Regions from separate parts of the Candidatus Thiodiazotropha sp. AKAK3 genome, predicted to be linked through region 4. Evidence: predicted binding sites of a transcription regulator. Region 4 holds the regulator's gene; each other region holds the start of a gene.
What was found. Region 4 encodes sigma-54, which starts transcription at its own class of promoters, with help from an activator protein. Its sites were predicted from a motif close to TGGCANGNTNCNTGCTT; they were not measured.
Positions count from the first base shown of each region.

Region 1: a site for sigma-54 is predicted at 1,189-1,205, ahead of AC4IE7_RS03275 (methanol/ethanol family PQQ-dependent dehydrogenase). Genes of this name have one in related genera too.
Region 2: a site for sigma-54 is predicted at 1,129-1,145, ahead of urtA (urea ABC transporter substrate-binding protein). Genes of this name have one in related genera too.
Region 3: a site for sigma-54 is predicted at 1,079-1,095, ahead of nifL (nitrogen fixation negative regulator NifL). Genes of this name have one in related genera too.

Region 1 covers NZ_JBSYOQ010000022.1:34,987-37,194, forward strand. Annotated here, with positions in the region: gene AC4IE7_RS03275 (methanol/ethanol family PQQ-dependent dehydrogenase) at 1-1,185, opposite strand, end outside; gene AC4IE7_RS03280 (sigma-54-dependent Fis family transcriptional regulator) at 1,998-2,208, shown strand, end outside.
Region 2 covers NZ_JBSYOQ010000046.1:48,429-50,636, forward strand. Annotated here, with positions in the region: gene AC4IE7_RS09135 (proline dehydrogenase family protein) at 1-820, opposite strand, end outside; gene urtA (urea ABC transporter substrate-binding protein) at 1,198-2,208, shown strand, end outside.
Region 3 covers NZ_JBSYOQ010000053.1:27,003-29,210, forward strand. Annotated here, with positions in the region: gene rsxB (electron transport complex subunit RsxB) at 1-99, opposite strand, end outside; gene rsxA (electron transport complex subunit RsxA) at 231-809, opposite strand; gene nifL (nitrogen fixation negative regulator NifL) at 1,148-2,208, shown strand, end outside.
Region 4 covers NZ_JBSYOQ010000024.1:52,153-54,360, reverse strand. Annotated here, with positions in the region: gene hpf (ribosome hibernation-promoting factor, HPF/YfiA family) at 1-182, opposite strand, end outside; gene AC4IE7_RS04095 (RNA polymerase factor sigma-54) at 352-1,836, opposite strand; gene lptB (LPS export ABC transporter ATP-binding protein) at 2,044-2,208, opposite strand, start outside.

The DNA of each region.
Region 1 (2,208 bases), on a different contig from region 4:
GTTCTCCAACTTGCCGTTGGTACGGTCAAGGACATAGAAAAAGCCATTGCGATCGGCGTGACCCGCCAGCTTCTTACCCCCGGTATTGAAGGAGACCAACTCATTTACACCGTCATAGTCCCAACCATCGTTGGGTGTGTATTGGTAGTGCCAGGAGATTTTGCCGGTATCTGGATCTAATGCCAGGGTAGAGGTGGAATAGAGATTGTCCCCTGGACGCATATGGGCGTTCCAAGGCGCAGGATTGCCAGTACCGTAGAAGATCAGATCAGTTTCAGTATCGTAAGTACCCCCCTGCCAGGTAGCAGCACCGCCTGTCTTCCACATGTCGCCAGGCCAGGTTGCATTGGTAGTACCGGTGATCCCGTTCTCCTTCTTTTCGCCGTTTTTCCAGATATAGCCCATGTGTCCTTCAACAGAGGGACGAATCCAACGCAGCTCACCAGTCTTGGCATCTCGTGCTTCCACACGACCAATGACACCGAACTCACCACCGGAAACACCAGTGATTACCATGTCTTTCACGATCAGGGGTGCCGCGGTGAATGAGTAGCCAGCCTTGTAATCATCGATCTTTGAGCGCCACTTGACCTTACCGGTAGCTTGATCCAATGCCACCAGGCGGGCATCAAGGGTACCGAAGATTACCAGGTCACCGTGGAGGGCTGCGCCACGATTAATAACATCACAGCAAGGCAAAATACCGTCGGGCAGGCGATGATCGTACTGCCATAACTCCTCACCACTCTTGGCATCGATTGCGTACAGACGTGAATATGAGCCTGTCACAAAAATTCGACCGTTATGTATCACAGGCTGCGCTTCCTGGCCGCGCTGCTTTTCACCACCAAAGGAAAAACTCCAAGCTGGCACCAGCTTCTTCACATTGCCCTTGTTGATCTTTTTAAGTGGACTATATCGCTGGCCCTGTTGACCCATGCCCCAACTGACCACATCTCCAGTAGTCTTGGCATCATTATCAATATCAGCCTGGGTGACCCCGGCCTGAACCATACTGCTCAGACTTAAACCTCCACTCAGTACGGTAACTACCGTAGCTGCGCTTAAGGCCTTAGTTTTCAGCGGGAATATCATATTTATTTCTCCTCCCCGAAAGTGGTTGATCGTCTCTGGATGGTCGGCAAGGCCGAACGCCCTGGCGCCGCCATACCCTCCTTCAAACATCTATAGCAAGACCCAGGCCACATACAAAAACAATTTATCTATCTGATATTTATAGATTATTTTTTTTCAGGTCAGTTTGGAGATAGCGCCCAAAATTTGCAGGTATCAGATAACAACAAAGGGTGTATCGGTTTCGTTACAGGAGGTTACAGTTACAGCGTTGTAGAGAATCCGGAATAAGAATGTTCAGCTCGATATGTGGGCTGGAGAGTGCACAACGATCAGTCAGGGCAGAACATTTACCCATTAATCATAGGATCAACCCATAACAGGCAGAACCATCCAATAACCGCCAGACAACGATAAACTATTTGGGGTTCATTACAGTTGTAGTTTGCTGTAATCCAACTATTTGACTAGACTTCAGCTGATTACTAATAAAAGGCATATCACAACATTCCCACTAGGTGGTATCGAATTTATCTGCGGATCTGACTCAGAAATTGCCGGATCAAGACCCCAGTTTTCACAGATAAGCGTGTCACTTGATTAGATCAACCGGGATAGAACTGGGAGTATTTACACGATTGTCGCTGAAGTTGCAGTCGTAATAACTACACCAGTCATCGTAGGGTGATTAGTTCCAAGGAGGGCTGATTACGGTCACAGATAGTGATAATCAGCCCTTGCTTAGCCCAAGAAGTTATCCATGGAATCGTGACGTCGCCCCGATCATCTATCGGTGGCAAAGCTGTAGTCATCACGAAAGGAGTGATTTGTGTGAAAAATGCCAGTGCAGTTGTATACAGCATGTTGCTGCCTGAAAAATAATATATAGCCTCGCTGAAAAGTGGGGATGGAGGATGTAGTAGATGGCTCGTAGACACCTACAACGTCAACACGCACAAAATATTTTTAATGTACTCGCCGACGAAAAATCACCGGATGATTCGCCGTTGGCCAGACAGATTCTGACATCATGGCGCAGATGTGCCGTTAATGATGAACTGGATCCATTACATATGCACAGGCCTGCGGTGGTCGATGCCTCAGCCCTAAGAGAATTGTGCCAGCGTTTTGAAG
Region 2 (2,208 bases), on a different contig from region 4:
CAACCCACTCAATAAGATCATTTAAATCCTGGTCACTCTCTTTAAGGTAAGCCTGAAGCACCACCCCCAAACCCTGCCACTCCCGATAGGCAGGCTCCATCGCAACCCTTTTGAAGAGTCTGAGAATGATATCTTTGTAGTCGTACTGCTCCATATCGAGACAAAGGGTCAGTTCAGCATCCTTTGCCGCATCACATATCGGTCTTAACCTTGCCATTAAAATTTCTATGGCGCCGTCTGTGTCGACGGGCGCTATTTGAGAGTAGAGGGATGTGACTTTTATCGATAGGTTTAGACCCTTGATCCCTGATGAGGAGATTTGTTTGATCAAATCGAGGTAGGCATTCTGATAGTGATACGCCTCTCTTTCACTCACTGTGGCTTCGCCAAGGAGGTCAAGGCTGGTGTTAACCCCCCTGCTTTGTAACCTGCTTATGGAGTGCAAAATATCAGTCGCATTATTACCACCGATAAATCGATGTGCGACACCTTTAACTGCACTCCTGATAACAGGCGCCACAAGTTTTGGCATACTGTTTACCGATATACGCCGGATTCCCCAGTTGACCAATGAAGGTAAACCTCGGCTATCAACCTCACTAAAGTACGCTTTGAAATGATCGATCAGGATTTTGTCATCGGTCAGCATGGGCACTGCATCTATAAATCTAAGTGCCTGTGTACGAAAATGATTATCGGCTACCAGTTGTGCCAGCAATCTATCAATCCAACCTGTTCGGCTGGATGCTCCCCTCGCCTCCCGCTCCTGCCACATCTGACGGCCAACCCTTTGAATTTTATCTTCAAATGATCTATCCACCTTCAGCTCCTCAAACTGCATTTACCTAAAGTCTAGACCGGATCATTTATCCAGGCTCAGTGGACAACCCCCTCCCATCAAGGAATAGGGGCTTTAACTTAGCAGGAGAGCCGTAACTTAAACGAAACATTAAAAAGATGCGGAACAACGCCATGCATCTTTCTGGTGCTTCACTATTTACCGCCTCGCACTACCTTGGAGCAGAGAGATATAGAACAGCACTCATTAAGCGCCAAAACTGTGCGCGCCAAATCTACAAACTATGCCTTCAAGCGTTAACCATCTGTTTTTAGATAAGAATAAATAGTTGGCACAGTACATGCCCTATCCCTCTTCAGACCAAAACGTTGACTCTAACGAAATAGGACGAATAACAGATGAGCATATCGAAACATAAATTAAAAAATTTAGTTCTTGGCACAGCTACAGGTCTTGCACTCTCTTTCACCTCTCTCGCGCAGGCATCCGATACCATCAAGGTTGGTATTCTGCATTCACTATCTGGCACCATGGCCATCAGTGAAACCACACTGAAAGACACCATGCTGATGCTGATCAAAGAGCAGAATGCGAAGGGCGGTGTGCTAGGTAAAAAATTGGAGCCTGTGGTAGTCGACCCGGCTTCCAACTGGCCATTATTCGCTGAAAAAGCCCGCGAATTACTGAGTAAACATAAAGTCTCTGCCATCTTCGGTAACTGGACCTCGGTGTCCAGAAAATCGGTACTTCCAGTTGTCGAGGAGTTGAATGGACTGCTCTTCTATCCGGTTCAATATGAAGGTGAAGAGTCATCCAAGAATGTCTTCTACACAGGTGCCGCACCAAACCAGCAGGCAATACCTGCTGTTGACTACCTGATGAATGAAATTGAGGTAAAGCGTTGGGTATTGGCAGGCACCGACTATGTCTATCCACGTACCACCAACAAGATTCTTGAGGCCTATCTGAAAGCCAAGGGTGTTGCCGATAAGGATATAATGATCAATTACACCCCCTTTGGTCACTCTGATTGGCAGTCTATTGTCTCCGATATCAAGAAATTCGGCTCAACCGGCGTGAAGACTGCAGTAGTCTCAACCATCAACGGTGATGCCAATGTTCCTTTCTATAAGGAACTTGGTAATCAGGGCCTCTCTGCAGAAGATATTCCTGTCGTCGCATTCTCAGTTGGTGAAGAGGAACTCTCCGGTATCGATACAAAACCACTCGTCGGTCACCTCGCCGCCTGGAACTATTTCATGAGTGTGGACAGTGAAGCCAACGACGAATTCATTAGTGCCTGGAAAGCTTTCATCAAGGATGACAAGCGTGTCACCAATGATCCTATGGAAGCCCATTACATTGGTTTCAATATGTGGGTAAAAGCGGTTGAAAAGGCGGGCACTACA
Region 3 (2,208 bases), on a different contig from region 4:
AAGTGGATTTCCCTCTACAGCCAGATATTTTGATGCTATCCCCAGCATCGCGCCCATAGTGACGCCTAGTGCAGTCAGAATAAGGATTGCAGAAACCATCATCGATTCTCCTTGCTATCGGTTACGCTCACAGTGAATGGTTTGATTCACTGAGATTGTCGATCGATATAGATCAATGTGCTTTTCATTCATTGAGTTCTCCATTTAAGGGCCTCTCCGGTATGTTCAGGTCAATTGCTGGTTAAACCAGCAAATCCCATGAAGGCTAGAGACATCAGGCCAGCGACGACATAAGCAATTGGGGCACCGCTGAAAACTTGGGGAACATTCGCCAACGCCAGACGCTCACGCAAACCGGCGAACATCACCAGTACCAATGTAAAACCGAGTGCAGAACCGAAACCATAGAGTAGACTGGCCAGAAAGCTGTTTTCCTGTTGCACATTCAGTAAGGCAACACCTAATACGGCGCAGTTTGTGGTGATCAATGGAAGGAAGATGCCAAGTACCTGGTAGAGCGCTGGCGAAGTTTTACGCACTACCATCTCTGTGAACTGAACCACCACAGCGATAACCAGGATGAAGGTCAGTATTCGCAGAAATCCCAGATCCAGGGGTTGTAGTACAAAGTGTTCCAACAACCAGCTTGCAAAGGCTGCAAGGGTAAGCACAAAAGTTGTGGCCAACCCCATACCCAGGGCAGAATCGAGCTTGTTGGATACTCCCATTAAGGGACACAAACCGAGAAACTTGACCAACACAACGTTGTTGACCAAAGCCGTAGAAAGAATGATCAGTATATAGTCCATGAATAGCATCGCTTTACTGTGATGATTATTACCCAACAAAAAATATGCCAATCATCTAAATAATCAGATAATTAGATCATGTATGTCATGATCAGTGGCTTAGAGCGCTGTATTCATGGGTTAATTTGAATAAGCACTGTTTTAGTGCGGAAATGCACCGAAAAGGATCATCCATTGCTTTGTAGGTTTCGCAACAGATTGCGGCGGTTACTTTGTAGAGTTAGCGACAACGGGGGCTATCTAATGGTTCTCACCTCTGTAATCAGCGATGGTATGGGTTTTGCTATAACCTTAGCTATGTTCAGTTTTTCTACATTCGCATTAGGATGATCGCAGTTATGATCCAACGAAAAATAAAATCTACTAACAGCGATGTTGTCGACAGGATTAATGACTTTCTTGCCTCTCCTCCTGAAGGAACGCCGGATGAAATCCTCGAGGCATTCGGGAATCTGGACAGTAATCAGTTTTTACCACCAAAGCTCTTTTTCGAATCAGTTGAACAAGCACCCATCGCGATATCAATCACCGATCCTACAGCACGAATCCTCTATGTTAATAGCGCGTTTGAGATGCTAACCGGCTATTCCAGGGAAGAGGTGATAGGTAAGAATGAGTCGGTACTCTCAAGTAAATCGACTCCAGAATCGATCTACAGAGAGCTTTGGGAGACTATTCAGAAAAACGAGGTTTGGCACGGTACTCTTGTCAACCACCGTAAATCCAGTGAGGAGTATCTCGCTGAACTGATCATCTCTCCGGTGAACAACAGTAAAGGTAAAACTGCGTTTTTTCTTGGTATGCACCGTGATGTTACTGAGGTGCACCAGCTGGAGCAGCGTTTAAAGTTCCAAAAAAATCTTACCGAAGCAGCACTGAATGCAGCACCTATGGTGGTGGCTGTAGTGGCTGCGGATGGGAAAGTGTTACTGGATAATCATGCTTACAAAGCCTTGATGGGGGATTTTAGAGGTGTAGAACCCACAACAGTTTTTTTAGAAGCTCTAGAGCAACAGATAGGCTTTGATCTGGGTAAGGTCTGCCAAGTCGGCAATGGCTTTACAAATGTGGATGTAAGACTGGATCCGCCTGGAGGGGTTAGTCCAAGATGGTTCGCCTGTTCAGGTGTACATCTGCCTGAGTTGGACGAAGCAGCCCAACACTATTTCAAACAACAGGAGGAGACTCGGTGCTGTCTGCTGTTGATTGCCAATGAAGTTACTAGCAGTCGCAATCGTATTCAAGAAGCACGACTGAATATGATCCGTGCCAATATGGCGGAGCAGCAGATGGTACAAACCATGCGCGAAGCGATCTCCGGCGCCATATTCAAGATTCAAGCCCCATTGAATGTCATCAAGGCTGCATTGGCCATGCCTGCTGCAAGCCAGGAGGATAT
Region 4 (2,208 bases):
ACGCTGGCACCGTTCACTTGCATGGTGGCCTCTGCCTTTTGCCTCAGCTTTTCTACGCTCAAGATGACATGTACATTGATTACATTATCAAAATGCCTCTCAAGACGTTCGAACTTATTATCTACATAGCTTTTCAAGGCATCGGTAACTTCCACATGATGACCGGTAACGCTTATCTGCATAATTTTCTCCTGTCTTAGATGAGTTGGCTCATCACTCTAACTGAGGCGGTGAAGTAACGCCGGGGCATTTTTACAGCAACTCATTCATGAATCCACTTTTATCTGAAACCGCTCCGGTTCAGTAAGCATATCAAGCATGAATGATAGCCACTCCGATAATTCACTTCACCTACATCAGTCGCTTACGCTCGTTCGATGGTGGGATACTCATCGACTCGCGGTATTTTGCCACCGTTCGGCGGGCCACTTTTATACCCTGTTCCGACAATATGGCGGCGATTTTGTTATCGCTGAGAGGTTTGTTTGTATTCTCTGCAGCAATCAATTTTTTTATCAGCGCACGTATAGCAGTGGAGGAGCACTCACCCCCTGCACTTGTGTTCACATGGCTGGAGAAGAAATATTTAAACTCCAGCGTACCCCTGGGGGTATGCATATACTTCTGGGTTGTCACCCTGGATATGGTCGACTCGTGCATCTCCAGAGCCTCAGCGATATCCCGTAAAACCAGTGGCTTCATAGCCTCTTCGCCATGTTCAAAAAAGCCCCGCTGATATTCAACAATCTTACTCGCCACACGCAGAATAGTCTCATTTCGACTCATCAGGCTTTTGATGAACCAACGCGCTTCCTGCAGGTGGTTTTTCAGGAAAGTATTGTCATCACTCTGATCCGCACGCTTGATCAGACTGGCATAGTCGTTGTTTACCCTTAGTTTAGGCGTAACCTCACCATTTAGCTCCACAACCCAGCGATTATTGCGCTTGCTGACGAATACATCAGGAATCACATACTGAGGCTCGCTTTTGGCGATCGCTGTGCCAGGGTGAGGATTGAGCGTCCTGATCAACTGCATGATAGCCATCAGGTCGTCCTGATCAACCTTCATTCGTCGCATGATCTGATTCTGATCCTGTGCAGAGAGCAAGTTGAAATGGTCGCGACAGAGTCTGATCGCCAAATCCAAATAGGGTGTTTTTTCAGGAAGTTGCCGAAGTTGAATTAGAAGGCAGTCCTGAGCACCCTGAGCACCAACCCCCGGAGGGTCGAAAGCCTGGATACGATGAAGTACTGCCTCTACATCCTCCAGAGTCATCTCCTCATCATTCAGGGAAACCAGGATCTCCTGGAGATCACCTTTGAAATATCCATCCTCATCAATACTGTCGATGAGGTTAGTGGCAATCAGAATATCCTGCTCAGTGAATGGGGTCAGTGTCATCTGCCAGACCAGGTGGTCATGCAAAGTGATCGCGCCACTGCGCTGAACCAGATAGTCATTGTCTGCAGATTCACTACCACTGCTCGATGGGGGAAGATAACTGTCGTATACGTCAGCCCATTCACTATCAACGGGCAGGTCTTCTGTGATCTGGCTACTGTCGGTCTGAATTTCCCGCTCGTTGTTGATATCGTTGGAGCTCAAAGACTCTTTATTGTCTGAACTCTGATCAGAGCTCTCTTGACTAGCTTCTTCTTTTTGAGTCTGCTGACTAAACTCCTCTTCACCCTCCAGCATGGGGTTTGTTTCAAGAACCTCCTGCACCTCCTGACTCAGGTCGAGCGCAGACAATTGCAACAGGCGTATTGCCTGCTGCAACTGAGGTGTCATTGTTAAATGTTGTCCGAGCCGGAGCTGTAGAGCCTGCTTCATAGCAGAGATATCTTTAAACCTGGTATGTTATTTGTATGTCTTTATATTCATTCTAGCTAATAAATGCCGTTCACGGAATAATTCTTGGTATTTGTTTCGTTTGAATATAATTCTGCCTCATACTTTAACCTTCATTTTGTCAGCTGACGAGTAGTCATCATCTCTACTCTTAAATCACATAATCCATGAAAAAACATAAACATAGCCTTACATAGTAAAATTTTCGCCCAGATAAACACTACGTACCTCCTGGTTATCGAGGATCTCCTCGGTGGTTCCTTCCGCCAATACCTTACCAGTATTAATGATGTAGGCTCTATCACAAATATCAAGAGTCTCTCTAACATTATGGTCGGTAATCAACACCCCAAT